DNA from 4 places in the Streptomyces sp. NPDC099050 genome. Region 2 is predicted to be linked to each of the others. Evidence: riboswitches for the same ligand, from Rfam matches in the RefSeq annotation. Region 2 holds a riboswitch; each other region holds the start of a gene.
What was found. Region 2 has a riboswitch for cobalamin ahead of ACIQV3_RS14770 (energy-coupling factor ABC transporter permease). Riboswitches for the same ligand answer to the same signal wherever they lie in the genome.
Positions count from the first base shown of each region.

Region 1: it holds a riboswitch for cobalamin, as region 2 does, so the genes downstream of both, ACIQV3_RS34585 (ABC transporter substrate-binding protein) here and ACIQV3_RS14770 (energy-coupling factor ABC transporter permease) in region 2, are expected to answer to the same signal.
Region 3: it holds a riboswitch for cobalamin, as region 2 does, so the genes downstream of both, ACIQV3_RS28385 (CbtB-domain containing protein) here and ACIQV3_RS14770 (energy-coupling factor ABC transporter permease) in region 2, are expected to answer to the same signal.
Region 4: it holds a riboswitch for cobalamin, as region 2 does, so the genes downstream of both, ACIQV3_RS25440 (ribonucleoside triphosphate reductase) here and ACIQV3_RS14770 (energy-coupling factor ABC transporter permease) in region 2, are expected to answer to the same signal.

Region 1 is NZ_JBIWAE010000029.1:7,475-11,755, reverse strand. Features, by position in the region: gene ACIQV3_RS34595 (FG-GAP-like repeat-containing protein) at 1-392, shown strand, start outside; gene ACIQV3_RS34590 (helix-turn-helix transcriptional regulator) at 728-1,723, shown strand; cobalamin riboswitch at 1,733-1,879, shown strand; gene ACIQV3_RS34585 (ABC transporter substrate-binding protein) at 1,917-2,909, shown strand; gene ACIQV3_RS34580 (FecCD family ABC transporter permease) at 2,906-3,961, shown strand; gene ACIQV3_RS34575 (ABC transporter ATP-binding protein) at 3,958-4,281, shown strand, end outside.
Region 2 is NZ_JBIWAE010000007.1:204,528-208,808, forward strand. Features, by position in the region: gene ACIQV3_RS14750 (hypothetical protein) at 1-99, shown strand, start outside; gene ACIQV3_RS14755 (SsgA family sporulation/cell division regulator) at 330-737, shown strand; gene ACIQV3_RS14760 (hypothetical protein) at 907-1,440, shown strand; gene ACIQV3_RS14765 (flavodoxin family protein) at 1,475-2,200, opposite strand; cobalamin riboswitch at 2,310-2,504, shown strand; gene ACIQV3_RS14770 (energy-coupling factor ABC transporter permease) at 2,533-3,228, shown strand; gene ACIQV3_RS14775 (energy-coupling factor ABC transporter substrate-binding protein) at 3,237-3,569, shown strand; gene cbiQ (cobalt ECF transporter T component CbiQ) at 3,573-4,281, shown strand, end outside.
Region 3 is NZ_JBIWAE010000019.1:72,985-77,265, forward strand. Features, by position in the region: gene ACIQV3_RS28370 (alpha/beta hydrolase) at 1-230, opposite strand, end outside; gene ACIQV3_RS28375 (hypothetical protein) at 374-718, opposite strand; gene ACIQV3_RS28380 (CbtA family protein) at 759-1,511, opposite strand; gene ACIQV3_RS28385 (CbtB-domain containing protein) at 1,541-1,759, opposite strand; cobalamin riboswitch at 1,798-1,934, opposite strand; gene ACIQV3_RS28390 (phytase) at 2,051-3,337, opposite strand; gene ACIQV3_RS28395 (histidine phosphatase family protein) at 3,421-3,927, shown strand; partial or broken gene ACIQV3_RS28400 (TIGR04222 domain-containing membrane protein) at 4,095-4,281, opposite strand, start outside.
Region 4 is NZ_JBIWAE010000016.1:69,242-73,522, reverse strand. Features, by position in the region: gene ACIQV3_RS25445 (glycoside hydrolase family 71 protein) at 743-1,909, shown strand; cobalamin riboswitch at 2,033-2,174, shown strand; gene ACIQV3_RS25440 (ribonucleoside triphosphate reductase) at 2,217-3,995, shown strand; gene ACIQV3_RS25435 (anaerobic ribonucleoside-triphosphate reductase activating protein) at 3,992-4,281, shown strand, end outside.

The DNA.
Region 1 (4,281 bases), on a different contig from region 2:
ACCTGTTCGCGCAGGACGCGGGTTCGGTGTTCAAGCCGCGGGTCAGGCTTCCCGGGGGCTGGAAGGCGTACAAGCACGTCGTCGGGGCCGGCGACCTCAATGGCGACGGCCGCGGGGATCTGCTGACCGTGGACGCGGCGAACGCTCTGTGGCGGCTCGACGGGACCGGCAACGGCACCTTCAAGGCACGGGTGCAGGTCAAGGAAGCGGGCTGGGCCAGCGGCCGGGTGCAGTTCATCGGCGTTGGTGACATCAGCGGCGACGGCAAGGCCGACGTCGTGTCCCGGAACACGACCGGAGAGCTGTTGCGCAACAGCGGAGACGGCAAGGGCGGCCTCCTGGCCACCACGAAGATCGCCACCGGGTTCGGCGGTTACAAGGGCCTCTTCTAGGAGCGGCCCGGCCGGTCATGAGGCAGATGTGCCCGGCCCCCGGGGTTGCCCGGCTCAGTACGTCGGGCAGAGGTTGGCCTGGAAACAGGGTGGCGGAGCGCCGGAGCAGGGGGGCGGCCGACCGGGGCTCGCGGGTGGGCCGTCGGGCTCGGCGGGCCGCCCGATGGGCCGTGCGGTGGCGGAGGCGTGGCGGGTCGGTTCGCAGCGGCCGCCCTGGCTGCGGGGCCGGCCCGGGCCGGTCGTCGCGCAGCGCCCCGCCTCCGGCCCGGTGCGAAGCCGGCCGGACTGGTGCGGAGGTGCCGGAGGAACCCGGGGCGAACGCCTAGCCTGGGGGAATGACCGCCACCGCCGGGCGCGAGCCCCGTTCCGACCTGCGGGACTTCCTGCGTTCCCGGCGTGCCCGGATCGGTCCCGAGGAGGTGGGGGCCGCCGCCCACCCGGGGAGGCGGCGCGTGCCCGGGCTGCGGCGCGAGGAGGTCGCTCAGCTCGCGGGGGTCAGCGTCGACTACTACACCCGGCTGGAGCAGGGCCGTACCCAGCACGTCTCCACCGAGGTCCTCGACGCGGTGGCCCGGGCGCTGCGGCTCGACGCCACCGAGCGGTCCCACCTCTTCGAGCTGGCCCGGCCCCAGCGAGCCACCGACCCCGGGCGCGCCGCCGGCGTCCCCGGCCACGTGGAGGCCGGCGGCCCGCAGCGGGTCCGGGCGGGCCTGTACCGGGTCCTGGACGCCCTGGAGGACGGCACCCCTGCGATGATCATGGGGTGTCGGCTCGAGGTCCTGGCCGCGAACCGGCTCGCCGAGGCCCTGTACGCCGACTTCGGAGCCCCGGGTCCCGGCGCTCCGGGGTCGCGCACTCCGGAGTCGCGCACTCCGGGGGCGAGCACTCCGGAGTCGAGCACCCCGGAGTCGCGCACCCCGGATCAACGCGGCCGCAATCTCGCGCGGTTCCTCTTCCGCGACCCCGCCGCCCGGGCGCTCTTCGCCGACTGGGAGGGTGCCGCGCGCGGAGCCGTGGCCGCGCTGCGGTTCTACGCGGGCCGGCACCCGTACGATCCGGAACTGAGTCCGCTCGTCGAGGAACTCGGCTCGCTCGACCGGGACTTCCGGCGCTGGTGGGCCGGGCACGACGTGCTCGAACACACCCACGGCACCAAGCGGTTCCGGCACCCCGTCGTCGGTGAACTGGCCCTGGAATACGAGTCCCTGACCTTCCCGGACGACCCCGACCAGACCCTGTACCTCTACACGGCCGAGCCCGGATCTTCCTCCGACGAGGCGCTGCGTGCCCTCGCCTCCCGGGTGGCCGGCACGGTGCGCGCGGAACGCTGACGTCGTCCTTCTGGCACACTGGGCCGGGTTATCCAGGCGGTGCAGGACAGGAAACCGGTGTGAATCCGGTGCGGTCCCGCCACTGTGACCGGACATCCCCGCGCTTGCCGCGCGGGGATCCGGGAGTCAGACACTGACGCACCGCCTCTTTCGGTTCGACCAGGGGACGCGGATCCCCCGGAGAGGCTTCGCCATGTCTTCGTTCCCCCGTGCGCTGCTGCGCGCGCTCCTGCCCGTCCCCCTCCTGATACCGCTGGCCGCGTGCGGAGGACCGCCCGCGGCGCAGGACGCGAAGCCGGCGGCGGGCGCCGCGCCCGGCTTCCCGTACTCGGTCACCAACTGCGGTGTCACCAGCACCTATCAGGCCCCGCCGCGGCGTGCGGTCGCCATGAACCAGCACGCCACCGAGATCCTCCTGGCCCTCGGGCTGGAGGGGAAGACGGTCGGGACGGCCTACCTGGACGACGCCGTACTGCCCGCCTACCGCTCCGCGTACGACAAGATCAAGGTGCTGGCGAAGGAGTACCCCTCCCAGGAGGTCCTCCTCGGCGCCAACCCCGACTTCGTGTACGGGGGTTACTCCAGCGCCTTCGACAAGGCGCAGGGCCGCGACCGCGAGGGACTCGCGAAGTCCGGAGTCAACTCCCGCCTGAGCGTGGAGTACTGCACCGAGGGCAAGGTCGGCCTCGACCAGCTCAGGACCGAAATCACCGAGGTGGCAGGTACCTTCGGCGTTCCCGAGCGCGGCGAGCGGCTCATCGCGGACGAACAGCGCCGCATCGACGCCGTCAGCGCGCGCGTGAAGGACAAGGACAGGCCCGCCGTCTTCGTCTACGACTCGGGCGAGGCCTCCGCCTTCACCTCCGGCGGCAACGGCATCGGCAACGAGATCGTCTCGCTGGCGGGCGGCACGAACGTGTTCGCCGACCTCGAGGACACCTTCGGCGACGTGTCGTGGGAGAAGGTCATCGAGCGCAAGCCCGAGGTCGTCCTCATCTACGACTACGGCGGCACCACCGTCGAAGCCAAGAAGCAGCGCCTGCTGAACGACCCGGCGCTGGCGCAGGTTCCCGCGGTCAAGAACCGGCGCTTCGTCGTGCTGCCGCTGTCCTCCGCCGTGCTCGGCGTACGCGTCGCGGACGCCGTCGAATCGCTGGGCGCCCAGCTCCACCCCGACGCCGCGTGAGGCTCCTGGCCGCCCGTACGCTCACCCGTACCCCGGTCGTACTGGCCCTGCTCGCCGCCGCCCTGGCCGCGTCGGCCCTGGCGGGGCTGGTCCTGGGGCCGGTACGGATTCCCCCGGGCGAGGTGCTCGACCTCGTGCTCGCGGGGCCGGGGCCCCGGGCCGGAGGGGGCGCCTTCGGGGCGATCGTGTGGGACGTGCGCATGCCGCGCGTCCTGCTCGGGGCCGTCGTCGGCGCGGGACTGGCCGTCGCGGGAACCGTGCTCCAGGCGCTCGTACGCAACCCGCTGGCCGACCCGTTCCTCCTCGGGGCCTCCTCCGGGGCCTCGGCCGGAGCGGTGCTGGTGATCGTCTTCGGCGCCGGGTTCCTCGGCTTCGCGGGCGGGACCGCCGTACCGCTCGCCGCGTTCGCCGGGTCGATGGGCGCGCTCGTCGCCGTCTACGCCATGGCCCGGCGCGGCGGCTCCATGACCACCGGCCGGCTGATCCTCGCCGGAGTCGCCGTCCAGTACGTGCTGTCCGCCCTGACCAGCCTGGTGCTGGTGCTGGCCGCGCATCCCGATCAAATGCGCAGCGTGCTCTTCTGGACCCTCGGCGGGCTCGGCGGGGCACGCTGGAGCGAACTGGCCCTGCCCGCCGGGGCCCTGCTCCTGGGCACCGGACTGCTCGTCGCCCTGGCCCGGCCGCTGGACCTGCTGCTCGCGGGGGAGGAGGGCGCGCAGACGCTCGGCCTGGACACCGGACGGTTCCGGGCCGCCGTGTTCGTCCTCACCTCGCTCGTCATCGGCGTACTGGTGGCCTACAGCGGGGCGATCGGTTTCGTGGGGCTGATGGTCCCGCACGCCGCACGGATGGTCGTCGGCGCCGGGCACCGGGCACTGCTGCCCGTGGCAGCACTGGGCGGGGCGGTGTTCCTGACCCTGGCCGACCTGATCGCCCGTACCGCCGCCGCGCCGGAGGAGATCCCGGTGGGCGTGGTCACGGCGCTCGTCGGCGGGCCGTTCTTCCTGTGGATGCTGCGCAGGTCCACCCGTACCGAAGGGGTCGTGGGATGAGGGCGCGGCGGCCGGCGGGTCCGGTGGCGCGGGAAGCGGCCGCGGGACTCGTCGTGGAAGGCGTGCGGTACGAGATCGACGGGCAGCCGCTGCTGCACGGGATCGAGCTCACCGCCCGCCCCGGCGAGACGGTCGGAGTCGTCGGCCCCAACGGCAGCGGCAAGACGACCCTGCTGCGCTGCGTCTACGGCACTCTGCGCCCGACCGGCGGACGCGTCCTGCTGGACGGCGTGGACGCGGCCTCGCTGGGCGTCCGGGACCGCGCCCGGCGGGTGGCGGTGGTGCCCCAGGACGCGGCCGGCACCTTCGGGCTGACCGTG
Region 2 (4,281 bases):
TCCAACCAGAACAACGGCGCCCAGGCCAACGGTTCGGGCTTCACCGCGATCGGCCAGTCCAACGCGCACGAGTCCTTCATCTACAACCCGCTCCCGTAGTTCCGGCCGGGGCCCCGCCCCGGCCGCGCACGCCCTTCCACCGAGCCCCGCCCTCCCCCCGGAGGGCGGGGCTCGGCGCGTCGGGCGGACCCGGGCGAAGTCGGGCCGAGCGGCCCGGCCGAAGGGGACCTTCGGCCACGGACGGGCGGCCGGAAGGTGGGCTAGCTTGCCCAAGTGGGCCCGACGCACGTGCGCCGGCGGGACCCCACCCCGAGAGAGAGGCGCCCCGCATGACCGGCACCGAACACCGCGTCCTCCCGCTCCGCCTGGAGGCCGCTCCCGCGCCCGCCCCGGTGCGGGGCGTCTTCGTGTACCGCAGCGATCGGCCCTACGAGATCTCCCTCGACTTCGAGGGGGCCGGCATGCACCTCGCCCACTGGGTCTTCTCCCGGGAGCTGCTGCTCGACGGCCAGGTCTGCGCCACAGGCGAGGGCGACATCCAGGTGTGGCCGCGCTGGAAGGGCACCGAGCCGCGGGTGTTCCTCGCCTTCAGCAACGGCGCGCAGTCCTGCGTGATGTCCGCCCGGGCCAAGGACGTACAGGCGCTGTGCCGCCGGATGACCGAGCTGGTGCCGCGCGGCCGGGAGCACCTGTACTACGACCTCGACGCCGAGCTGAGCTCCCTCCTGCCCAGCTGAACCGGCAAGCGGGCGAAGCGGGCGGGAGCGGCCGGGACCGGCGCCACCGACGGGAGCCGGCAGACCGGATGAACCCGGTGAACCCGGTGAACCCGGTGCAACCGCAGCCGTACCAGGCGCGTCTTCACGGATGACACCGTTCCCCGTCTCTCGGAATCGAGGGGACGCCATGAACCGTCCACGCCGCCGGCAGGCCACCGCACTGGGGTTGGGCGCACTGCTCGCCGCCACTCTGGCCTTCGCCGCACCGGCCTCCGCCGCAGCCACGACCGCAACCCCCACCACGCCGGCCACCACCGCCACCGTCACTCCGCTCGTCGTCAATGCCCGCTGGGGCGGTCACTGCACGTACGACCGGGTGGTCATCGACCTGCAGGGATACGTACCCGAGGTCACCGTCACCCCCGTCCCGAAGCTGATCTACGACGGGTCCGGCAAGCCCGTTCCGCTGGCCGGGCGGTACTTCCTGGAGATCCGCCTGAACCCCGCCGCCGGACACGACGACGCGGGCAACAGCGTCTACCGCGGGCCCAAGCTCCTCAAGATCTACCTGCCCAAGCTGAAGGGCATCGCCCTGACCGGCGACTACGAGGGGTACGTCACCTTCGGCGCCGCCTTCGACACCAAGCCCGCCTACACCTCGTTCAAGCTGCACGCCCCCGAGCGCTTCGTCCTGGACATCGCGCACCCGAACGTCTGCTGAGCGCGCACCGCCGGCGGGATACGGGGCCCGGCCGCTACCGGTGCTCGGGATTAGGGAAGTCGAAGCGGCAGCCCGCGTCCCACAGGGAGCGCTGGTTGCCGTGCGCCGGCATCCCGCCGGACCGCTTGAGCAGGGCGGCCAGATGCATGAGGTTCCAGCTCATGAAGGTCGTGTTCCGGTTGGTGAAATCGTTCTCGGGGCCGCCGGATCCGGGGTCCAGGTACGAGGGTCCGGGTCCGGCCTCGCCGATCCATCCGGCGTCGGCCTGCGGGGGGATCGCGTAGCCGAGGTGCTGGAGGCTGTAGAGGATGTTCATGGCGCAGTGCTTGACGCCGTCCTCGTTGCCGGTGATCAACGCCCCGCCCACGCGCCCGTAGTAGGCGTACTGGCCCTGGTCGTTCAGGATCGAGGAGCAGGCGTAGAGCCGCTCGATGACCTGCTTCATCACCGAGCTGTTGTCCCCGAGCCAGATCGGGCCGCACAGCACCAGGATGTCGGCGTCCATGATCTGGCTGTAGAGCACCGGCCACTGATCGCCCTCCCAGCCGTGTTCGGTCATATCGGGCCAGACACCGGTGGCGATGTCGTGGTCGACGGCCCGGATGAGCGAGGTCCGGACCCCGGCCGCCTCCATCACCGCGCGGCTCTTGCCGATCAGGCCCTCGGTGTTGCTGGGCTCGGGCGACCGCTTGAGCGTGCAGTTGACGTACACGGCGGTGAGATCGGAGTAGTCGAGGTCCTTCGCGGGGTCGGTAGCCACCCGCCCAGCCTCGCCGGGGCCCGTCGGAGCCGCCACCGGGCCGCACCCGTCCGGGGCCGTCGCGGCCCGGTACGACGGGGGCGGGTTTGTGAGCGGTCCGTGCGGCCGACTAGGGTCAGCGGGCCTTGGTGTTCGGGAAACCGGTGAGAAACCGGTGCGGCCCTCGCCACTGTGATCGGGAAGTCCGGCTCCACTCCTGCGGGAAAGCCACTGGGCTGCGCGGGAGGTTCCGCGCTGCCCGGGAAGGCGGGGCATGGACGTCAACCCGTGAGCCAGGAGACCGGCCGGGGCGCGTTGTCCATCCACGAGGTGCTGGAGAGGTCTCCCTACTCATGCATATAGCCGAGGGGTTCCTGCCCCCTTTGCACGCGGTCGCCTGGGGCGCCGTGTCCGCCCCCTTCGTCGTCCACGGCGTCCGCGCGCTCACCCGCGAGGTGAAGGCCAACCCGGAGAGCACGCTGCTGCTCGGGGCCTCCGGGGCCTTCACCTTCGTCCTGTCCGCCCTGAAGATCCCTTCGGTGACCGGCAGTTGCTCACATCCCACGGGCACCGGACTCGGGGCGATCCTGTTCCGGCCGCCGATCATGGCGGTGCTCGGCACGATCACCCTGCTGTTCCAGGCCCTTCTGCTGGCGCACGGCGGGCTCACCACCCTCGGCGCCAACGTCTTCTCGATGGCCATCGCCGGCCCGTGGGCGGGCTACGCCGTCTACCGCCTGCTGCGCAGGTCCGGGCTCCCGCTGATGGTGACCGTGTTCTTCGGCGCCTTCTTCGCCGACCTGATCACCTACTGCGTCACCAGCGCGCAGCTCGCCGTGGCCTTCCCGGACCCGGCCTCCGGGTTCGCGGGCTCGCTCGCGAAGTTCGGGGGGATCTTCGCGGTCACGCAGATCCCGCTGGCCGTGAGCGAGGGGCTGCTGACCGTCCTGGTGATGCGGCTGCTGATGGCGTCGAGCAAGTCGGACCTGGTCAGACTGGGCGTCGCGAAGCTGACGGCCACCCGTTCCGGAGAGAAGGCGGCGGCCTGATGAGCGGAATGTCCAAGAACACGAAGATCAACGGCCTGCTGCTGCTCCTGGTGGCGGCGCTGGCCGTGCTGCCGATCGCCCTGGGGCTGGGCGAGGGCAAGGAGGAGCCCTTCGCGGGCGCCGACGCGCAGGCGGAGGCCGCGATCACCGAGCTGAAGCCGGATTACGAGCCCTGGTTCTCCCCTCTCTACGAGCCCCCCTCCGGCGAGGTCGAGTCCGCACTGTTCGCCTTGCAGGCGGCACTGGGCGCGGGCGTGCTCGCCTACTACTTCGGCGTCCGCAAGGGCCGCCGCCAGGGGGCGGCCGCCGCCGCTGCCGACGGCACCGCCCCGGAGGCCTAGGCGGTGCTGCCGATCGACGTGGCCGCGCACAGCAGTCGCTGGCGCGGCCGGCACCCCCTGGAGAAGGCCCTGCTCGGGATCGGGCTGACGGTCACCGCCGTGTGCCTGCCGCCCTGGCCCGGCGGACCGCTGGTGGCCGCCGCCACCCTCGCCGTGCTGCTCGGCCCGGCCGGAGTGGCCGGCCGGCAGCTCTGGCGGGCCTTCCGGATCCCGCTCGGCTTCTGCTTCACCGGGGCGCTGCCCCTGCTGTTCGCGGTCGGCGGCCCGGCGGGGCCGGTCTCGCTGGCCCCCGACGGCCCCCGGACCGCCGCCGAACTCCTGCTGCGCACCTCGGCGGCCTCGCTCGGACTGCTGCTGTTCGCGTTCACCACCCCGGTCTCCGACGTCCTGCCCCGGCTGGTCCGGGCCGGCGTGCCGGCCCCGGTGGTGGACGTGGCCCTGGTCATGTACCGGATCGGCTTCCTGCTGCTCGACTCCATGGCCCAGGTCCGCCGGGCCCAGGCGGCCCGGCTCGGGCACACCGGGCGGGCGGCGGCGTGGCGTTCCCTGGCGGGGCTCGCCGCCACCTCCTTCGTACGGGCCTTCGACCGCGCGGCCAAGCTCCAGGCGGGGCTGGCCGGACGCGGCTACGACGGCGCCCTGCGGGTCCTCGTACCGGAGGCGGCCCTGTCGTGGCGCTTCCTGACGGCCACCGCGGGGCTGCTGGCGGCCC
Region 3 (4,281 bases), on a different contig from region 2:
ACCCGCGGACCGGCCGGGTCGGCGTAATCGAGGGGGACGGACAGCTTCGCGCACTGCTGGCCGTCGAGGTGGCCCTTGTGCGTGCACTGCGCCCAGTCCAGGGCGGGGCGGGCGGCGTCGCGGGTGGTGGCGGCGGCCGCGGCGCCGGCGGTGCCGGCGCCGGTCAGCGTGGCCGCCACGGCCGTGGCGGCCAGGGCGGCGAGTACGGTCCTGCTGCGGTAACTGGTCATGAAACCAGCATGGTTGAGCGTCCGCCGCCGCTACATCCGGCAGCCGGGACAGTCGTCCGGGGGCTAGCCCCCCGAACCGCCCGCCCCGTCTCACCCCGCCCCGTCTCACCACGCCTCGCCGCGTCCCGCCGCGCCCCGCGTCGTCAGACCACGACGACCGTCACCGCCGCCGCGCCCATGAGCACGGCGGCGGAGTGGATGGCCGCATGGCCGTAGTCGCCCGACCAGAGGTGGCGGGCCAGGCCGCCGATGGCGGTGAGGCCCGCGATGATGCCGACCTGCGCGAGCAGGGTGACGCTGGTGAACGGGGTCAGCAGCAGGAGCACCGCATTGAGCCAGAACGGGGCGGCGCCCGTCCAGCCCCGCCACTCCCGCACGCCCCGCCACTGCTGCCGGGTCGGCAGCCGGGGCAGGTGCGGGCGTCGCGGCCCCTCACGGCGGCCCTTGGGTCTTCGGTGGTCCCCGAACTCTCGGGTCGCCGTCGTCACCGCGCCGTCACCAGCCTTTCAGTCACTCGCACGCAAGACGTCAACTCGCAGGCTGTACAGCCTCCTTGGGTGTGGGGGCGGAGGCAAGGGCCCGTTCGGCAAGAAATCCGAAAGCCAGGCCGAAAGTGCTCCACATCGCGGCCTGAATGGCGAGCGAGGCGAGCCGGAACTGCCAGACGAGCGCCGCCGGGAAGCCTCCCGGCACCTCGTTGACGCCCGGAAGCAGCGCGTAGGCGATGCCGACGGCAGCCACGAAGGCGAGCGAGGCGGCGACCGAGGCGTTCCAGTTGCCCAGGCGCGGCGCGAGGCGCCGGCCCAGGATCAGCGCGGCCGCCGCGAGCAGCAGGCCGAGCGCGAGCATCAGGACGTAGAGGGTGGTCCGCTGGACCGTGGTCTCGGGGTCTCCCACGGCCGGCGGATTGGCGGGGTACTTGAAGAACGGCACCAGGGAGACGGTGACGAACAGGCCGCCGGAGACCAGCAGCGCCGTGGCCCGGGGGCCGAAGCGGCCGATCCGGCCCAGGGCGTAGCAGTAGACGAGCGCGGCGATGCCGCCGAGCGCGATCCCGTAGAGCAGGGTGCCGGTGCCCAGCCCGGCCGTGGCCTGCAGGGCCCGGCTGACCGGGGCGGCCTCGGCGCCGCCGTGGTCATGGGCTCCGGCTTCCTCGAGGGCGATCGCCGCGTCGACCCGGGATTCACCGAGGAAGTAGGCGACGAGGAACGCGACGACGCCCGCCAGCAGGCCGGCGAGCATGCCCCGGACGAGGAGCGCGCGGGGGGAAATGGTGTTCATGGAGTTATCGGTCCCTTGCGATCGGCGGATCAGTGGCAGGGGAAGCCGAGGAGGTGGCGACCGTCGTGCATCCACTCGTGGATGGTGTCGCCTTCGAAGATCGCGGTGGCGCCCTGCTCGGCGCCGACGAGGTAGAGCAGGACCAGCATCAGGACGCCGGCGAACAGCGCCCAAGGGGCCAGAGCGTTGAGGGAGATGGGTGCGACGGCCGGCGGGGCGGCAGTCGTGGGCACGGCGGAGTCGGCCATGGCAGGAACCTCCAGAGGGAACACGCGTCCCGGTCAGTGGTGCTTGCGACGACGGTGGCGGGTCTGACTTTCCTCCCCCTCCGGGAGGATTCACAGTGGCGCGACCGTGCCGGATTCTCAACCGGACTTCCGTCATACCGTCGTCTTGTCGTCCGCCACCGTACCGCTCTTTATGGTCCCCTTACAGGGCGTCTCCGGAGGGCTCCGCCCCACCCGCCGCCCCGCCGCCCCGCCCGACCTCACCCGCCGCCCCGCCGCCCCGCCGCCCCGCCCGTCGACACCCTGGTGGCATCAGCCGATGGCGTCGACCACCTCGCCCAGGTCGACGAACTTGAAGCCGGTCGCCTCGCGGTCGCCGTCGCCGGGGGTTTCCCGGCCGTCCTGGACGACGAGCAGACCGCGGGGGTAGCGCGTGCCGAGGGGGGCGTTGAGGGCGGCGGCGCCGTCGCAGACCTCGGAGCCGTCGAGGATGGCGGAGGCCGCGGTGATCCGGAAGGCGCCCTCGAACTCGTTGTGGTCCTCGCGTTCGCGGTCGTAGGCGACGAAGGTGTCGTCGCCCTGGCTGGAGGCGAGCAGGTAGCCGTCACCGTCCGCTTCGGTGACCAGGGTCAGGCCCTCGACGTCCGCCGTCAGGCGCTTGCCGCCGTAGCCGGGATCGGCGCCGGGCGCGCACTCCTCGGTCTCCTCGTCGTAGGTGCCGGGGACGCCGTACTCGCGCACCTTGTCGATCAGCTTCGGCGTGCCGGTGAGGCCCGCGTCGATGCGCCAGATGCCGACGTCCTCCTGCCCCGCGTACAGGGTGCCGTCCGCGGGGTCGACGACCATGCCCTCGATCTGCGGCAGCTCGCCCGGCTCACCGCAGGGCGTCCAGGAGGCGCCGTTCGGCAGGCGGAAGGAGGACGGCAGGTCGAGCGTGCGCACCTGGCGGTAGTCGACCGTGCCGGCGGGGGTGGCGACCAGTTCCAGCAGGGCGATCCGGGTGCGGTTGCGCTGGCTCACCGCCGCGTAGGACCGGCCGGTCTTCCGGTCCGTCCAGGTGGCCAGGCCGTACGCGGTCTGCTGCTCGTTGATCTCGGCCTGGTCGGCGGAGAAGACCGGTCGCGCCGCCGGGTCGGTGACGTCGGTGAGCGGGCCGCCGGGCCGGTTCCGGTCGATCCGGTAGATCCGCAGGCGGTCGTTGCCACGGTCGCTGACCACCGCGACGTCGGCGCGCCCGCCGCCCAGCCGCAGACCGTTGACCAGGTCGACGTTGTTGAAGCGGCCGGGAGCGTCGTCGGCGCCCGGTCCGGCCGGGGCGGGCAGCGACTGGACCTGCCGGGCCTCCAGGTCGTAGACCCGCAGACCGCCCTGCTTGGCGGTCGCGATCACCAGGCTGCGGCCCGGATCGGCGGCGTTGCGCCAGATCGACGGGTCGTCCGCGTTGGCGTCACCGCCCGCCGCGTCGTCGTACAGCGGCGCGGTCTCGGCCTTGGGGCGGATGCCGCTGATCGAGGAGGCTTGTGCCGGGAGCGCGACGGACGCGGCGAGTGCGGTGCACAGCACGAGTGCGGAGGCGCGGGCGGCCGAACGGAGGGTCAATGTTCTTCCTTACATGAGGGTTTCACCCTGAGGGGAAGACGCTCGCCGGGTTGATTGTCATGTCCGCGCCCGGTAGGTGGCCGATGGTTGAACGCGGTGCGAAACCCCGGAACAATCGGACGGTGCACCCCACCACCGTACGCGTCCGGCTCGTGAGCCCCCCTCTGGACGAGGCGGGACGCCTGCACCGCTTCCCGTACGGGGAACCGTGCCCGGGGCACAACGGGCTGCGCGGGCAGGATCACGGCGACTGGGCCGGGCGGACCCTGGACGAGGTCGCCGGGGAGGACCCCGGGGGGCTGCGGCGGTGGATGACCGACACCGCGTACGCGCCCGCCGGCGGCGGGGAGTCGGTGGAGGCGCTGATCGCACGGGTCGGCGCGCACCTGGGCGCCCTGGCGCCGGGGACGCACCGGGCGGTGGTCGGACAGGGCGTCGTGCGGGCGGCCGTGGTGTGGGCCCTGGAGCTGCCCGCGGCGGCCTTCTGGCGGCTCGACGTACGACCGGGGTCGGTGACGGCGCTGACGGGGCGGTCCGGGCGCTGGAACCTGCTCGTGGGCGGGCCGGAGGACCCGCCGGACAGGGGCTGATGCACCGCCTCACTCACCGCCGCCTCCGCCTGCGCGCGGCCGACCGGGCGCCGGACCGTAGCGTCCAGGACGCCGGCGGCCCCGCGCAGGACGTACTCCGGGATGCTCGCGTCGCGCCCGGCCGCCTCCAGGTGCCGTCTGCCGCTCCGGGTCACCCGGCGGTCCGCGCCCTTCACCAGGCCCCAAGCGGCCAGCCGACGGCCGATCTCGTAGCTCTCCAGGGAGCGGTGCAGGTCGGCGCGGACGGCGTCGACGCTCCTGGTGCGCCCGCAGAACGCGAGCACACGACGCTCGACCGGATGCCCGGGCAACTCCCCGTCCACCGTACGCACCTGCGCGGCGTGCACCACGAGC
Region 4 (4,281 bases), on a different contig from region 2:
AAGGCCCGCGCCGTCCGATGATCGCAGGAGTTGTACAGGTCACATCCCTTTGTCCACTCATGCGCGAAGACGTGCGGTCCCCGCCGTTCGCGGCCGTTTCCGGCCATGGTTGTCCGGGGGCCCGGAATCCGCTGTACTGCTGCGGTGCGGCCCGATGTCCGGGCGCGGCGCGGGACTGTTCGGGGGAGGGCCAGGATGAGTGCGGACCGGCGGCGGGCAGGGCGGGGCGCGAGACCCGCGTCGCACCGGCGCCGTGCGGGCTTCCGGAGCCGAAGGCCCGTGCTGAGCCTCTTCCTGACCGCCTTCCTCCTCGTCGGCGTCTGCGCCGCGACGGGCCTCGCCTGGGACACCCGTACCGTCGCCGGCGCGCAGGTCCGCCCGGGAGCGGTCCCTGTCGCCCCCCTGCCCGCGGCCCCCGGTGGCGGCCCCGCGCCCACCGCGACCGGCCCCACCGCCGCCGGTCCGGGCACCACGGCACCGCAGAGCCCGGCCGGGCCGTCCCCGGAGCCCGAGGGCCCGGGGGCCGGCAGGGGCGACGCGGTCCGCCCGTCCGGACCGCTGCCCTTCGACATGCCGCAGCCCGCTGCCCTGCGCTCCGGCGCCGCCGGCAAGAAGCTGGTCTTCGCCCACTACTTCACCCCGTACCCGCTCCCTGGACAACGCGCACGCCGACGTCGACTACTACGCCCGCAACTACCTGAAGCCGGACGGCGAGAACGGCAAGCACGAGCGTTACGGCGGCTTGCTGCGCGACCGGCCGCTGCCCGTCCCGCCCAAGGCCGGGAACTGGGAACTCGCCAACCTCCAGCAGGAGGTCCGTACGGCCCGCGCCGCCGGCCTCGACGGATTCACCCTCGACCTGCTCTCCCTGACCGGGAAGAACCGCGAGCGCTGCGAGCTCCTGCTGGAAGCCGCCCGTTCGGTGGACCCGGCCTTCAAGGTCATGCTGATGCCGGACATGACCTCCCTGGACACCGACGACCCGGCCGTGCTCGCCGACCTCCTCGCGGACCTCGGCAAGGCCCCGGCGGCCCACCGGCTCCCCGACGGCCGGCTGGTCGTCTCGCCGTTCAAGGCCGAGGAGCAGAGCGCCGCCTGGTGGACCCGGGTCATGGACGTCCTGAAGTCCCGGCACGGCATCCGTACCGCCTTCGTCCCGCTCTTCCTCGACTTCGGTTCGCACAGGGTTACGTTCGAGCCCATCAGCTACGGATTCTCCGAGTGGGGCAGCCGCAGTTACGTCGGCCAGGAGGGCTCCGCGCGCGACGTCCGGCGCGCCCACGCCGCGGGCAAGATCTGGATGCAGCCCGTATCGGTCCAGGACGCCCGGCCCAACCAGGGCATCTACGACGAGGCCGGCAACACCGCGACCCTGCGCGCCACATGGAACCGCGCCATCGAGGACGGGGCCGACTGGGTCCAGCTCACCACCTGGAACGACTACAGCGAGAGCAGCCAGTTCGCACCCTCCCTGCACAACGGCCATGCCTACCTGGATCTTTCCTCGTACTACCTCACCCGGTTCAAGACGGGCGGCTGGCCGAAGATCGTCCGCGACACGCTGTACCTGAGCTCGCGCACCCAGTTCGCCGCCGCGGACCCGAGCGGCGGCCAGTCGCTCGTGATGTCGCTGCGGGGAGGCAGCGCCGCGGCCCGGGACACGGTGGAGGTGCTGAGCTTCCTGACCGCGCCCGCGAGCATCCGTACGGCCGTGGGAGCGGCCGGGGACGCGCACGCCGCTCCGGCCGGGGTCCACTCCGAGCTGCTGCCCCTGGGTCCGGGCACGGGCTCGGCGGCCGTGGTGCGGAACGGCGGGACCGGGGCCCGGGTGGAGCTGCCCCACCGGGTGGACCGCACGGTGGAGGTCCAGGACCTCCAGTACCACGCCGCCACCAGCGGCCGGAGCTGAGTCCGCGGGGGTTCCCGCGCGAGCCGCAGGGGCTCCCGCGCGAGCCCGCAGGGCCCGAAGTCCCTTGCTCCGGGACCTTCGGCACCCCATATGTAGTGGTGGCATCTCGCACTCACATCCATATGTAGTGTTGGCTCTGCCGGTTCGGCGGGGCCTCTCCCCGACCGAGGCAACAGGGAACCCGGTGGGAATCCGGGACTGCCCCGCAACGGTGAATCCGCCCCGGCGGACGAGTCCGACACCTGCCGGCACGGGCGCTCGAGAGCGCCCGCCATTTTTCCGTGCCGAGCCTCGTGGGAGGGCCGCCGTGCCTGCTGTCGTCGATGCCGTAGAGACCGTGACCGAGTACCTGGACCGCCGGGACTGGCGGGTGAACGCCAATGCCAACCAGGGCTATTCGCTCGGCGGCCTCATCCTCAACGCAGCCGGCAAGGTCACGGCGAACTACTGGCTGGAACAGGTCTATCCCGCCGCCGTGGCCCGCGCCCACCGCGAGGGCGACCTGCACATCCACGACCTGGACATGCTCTCCGGCTACTGCGCCGGCTGGTCCCTGCGCACCCTGCTGACCGAGGGCTTCAACGGGGTACCCGGGCAGATCGACTCCGCCCCGCCCCGGCACCTGTCCTCGGCCGTCGGCCAGATCGTGAACTTCCTCGGCACCCTGCAGAACGAATGGGCGGGCGCCCAGGCCTTCTCCTCGTTCGACACGTACCTCGCCCCGTACGTCCGCCTCGACGCGATGACGTACGACCAGGTCAGGCAGTGCGTCCAGGAGCTCGTGCACAACCTCAACGTGCCCTCGCGCTGGGGCACCCAGACTCCCTTCACCAACCTCACCTTCGACTGGACCTGCCCCGAGGACCTGCGCGAGCAGGTCCCGGTGGTCGCGGGGGAGGAGATCGGCTTCGCCTACGGCGAGCTCCAGGCCGAGATGGACATGATCAACCGGGCGTACATCGAGGTGATGACGGAAGGAGACGCCACCGGGAGGGTGTTCACCTTCCCCATCCCGACCTACAACATCACCAAGGACTTCGCCTGGGAGAGCGAGAACGCCGAGAGGCTCTTCGCGATGACCGCCAAGTACGGGCTCCCGTACTTCCAGAACTTCATCAACTCCGAGCTCGAACCGAACATGATCCGCTCCATGTGCTGCCGGCTCCAGCTCGACCTGACGGAGCTGCTCAAGCGCGGCAACGGCCTCTTCGGAAGCGCCGAACAGACCGGCTCGCTCGGTGTGGTCACCCTCAACTGCGCCCGCCTCGGACACCTTCACGCGGGCGACGAGGAGCGGCTGCTGGCCGAGGTGGACCGGCTGTGCGAGCTCGCCAAGGACAGTCTCGAACTCAAGCGGATCACCGTCCAGGACCTCATCGACGGAGGTCTCTTCCCTTACACCAAGCGGTACTTGGGCACCCTGCGCAACCACTTCTCCACCATCGGGGTCAACGGGGTCAACGAGATGGTGCGCAACTTCAGCGGGGACGCGTACGACATCACCGCGCCCGAGGGCCACGCCCTCGCCGTCCGGCTCCTGGACCGGGTCCGGGCCCGGATGGTCGACTTCCAGGAGAGCACCGGCCACCTCTACAACCTGGAGGCCACCCCCGCAGAGGGGACGACGTACCGCTTCGCGAAGGAGGACCGGGCACGCTTCCCCGGCATCCTCCAGGCCGGCACCGACACCAACCCGTACTACACCAACTCCTCGCAGCTGCCCGTCGGCTGGACCGACGACCCCTTCGAGGCGCTGGAGCGCCAGGACGAGCTGCAGGGCAAGTACACGGGCGGCACCGTCCTGCACCTGTACACCCCCGAGAGGATCCCGACGGCGGAGGCCTGCCGCAAGCTGGTCCGGCGCTCGTTGGAGACCTTCCGGCTCCCGTACCTGACGGTGACCCCGACCTTCTCCATCTGCGCGGACCACGGCTACCTGGCGGGGGAGCAGCCCCACTGCCCCACGTGCGGGGCGGCGTGCGAGGTGTGGACCCGGGTCATGGGCTACCACCGTCCGGTGTCCTCCTTCAACATCGGCAAGAAGGGCGAACACGCCGAGCGCGTCCACTTCAAGGCGGCGGTGTGAGCCCCGCCGCGCCCGCCGAACCCGCCGCGCGGCCGGACGAGGTCATCCGCATCGGCGGCTGGTCCCGGCTGTCCACCTGCGACTGGCCCGGCCGGCTGGTCACCACCGTCTTCTGCCAGGGATGCCCCTGGCGCTGCGGCTACTGCCACAACCCCGGCCTGCTGCCCGCCCGTACCCCCGCCGCCGTCTCCTGGGACGAGGTGCTCGGCCACCTCGCCCGCCGTACGGGGCTGCTCGACGGGATCGTGTTCTCGGGCGGGGAACCGCTGCTCCAGCGCGGCCTGCC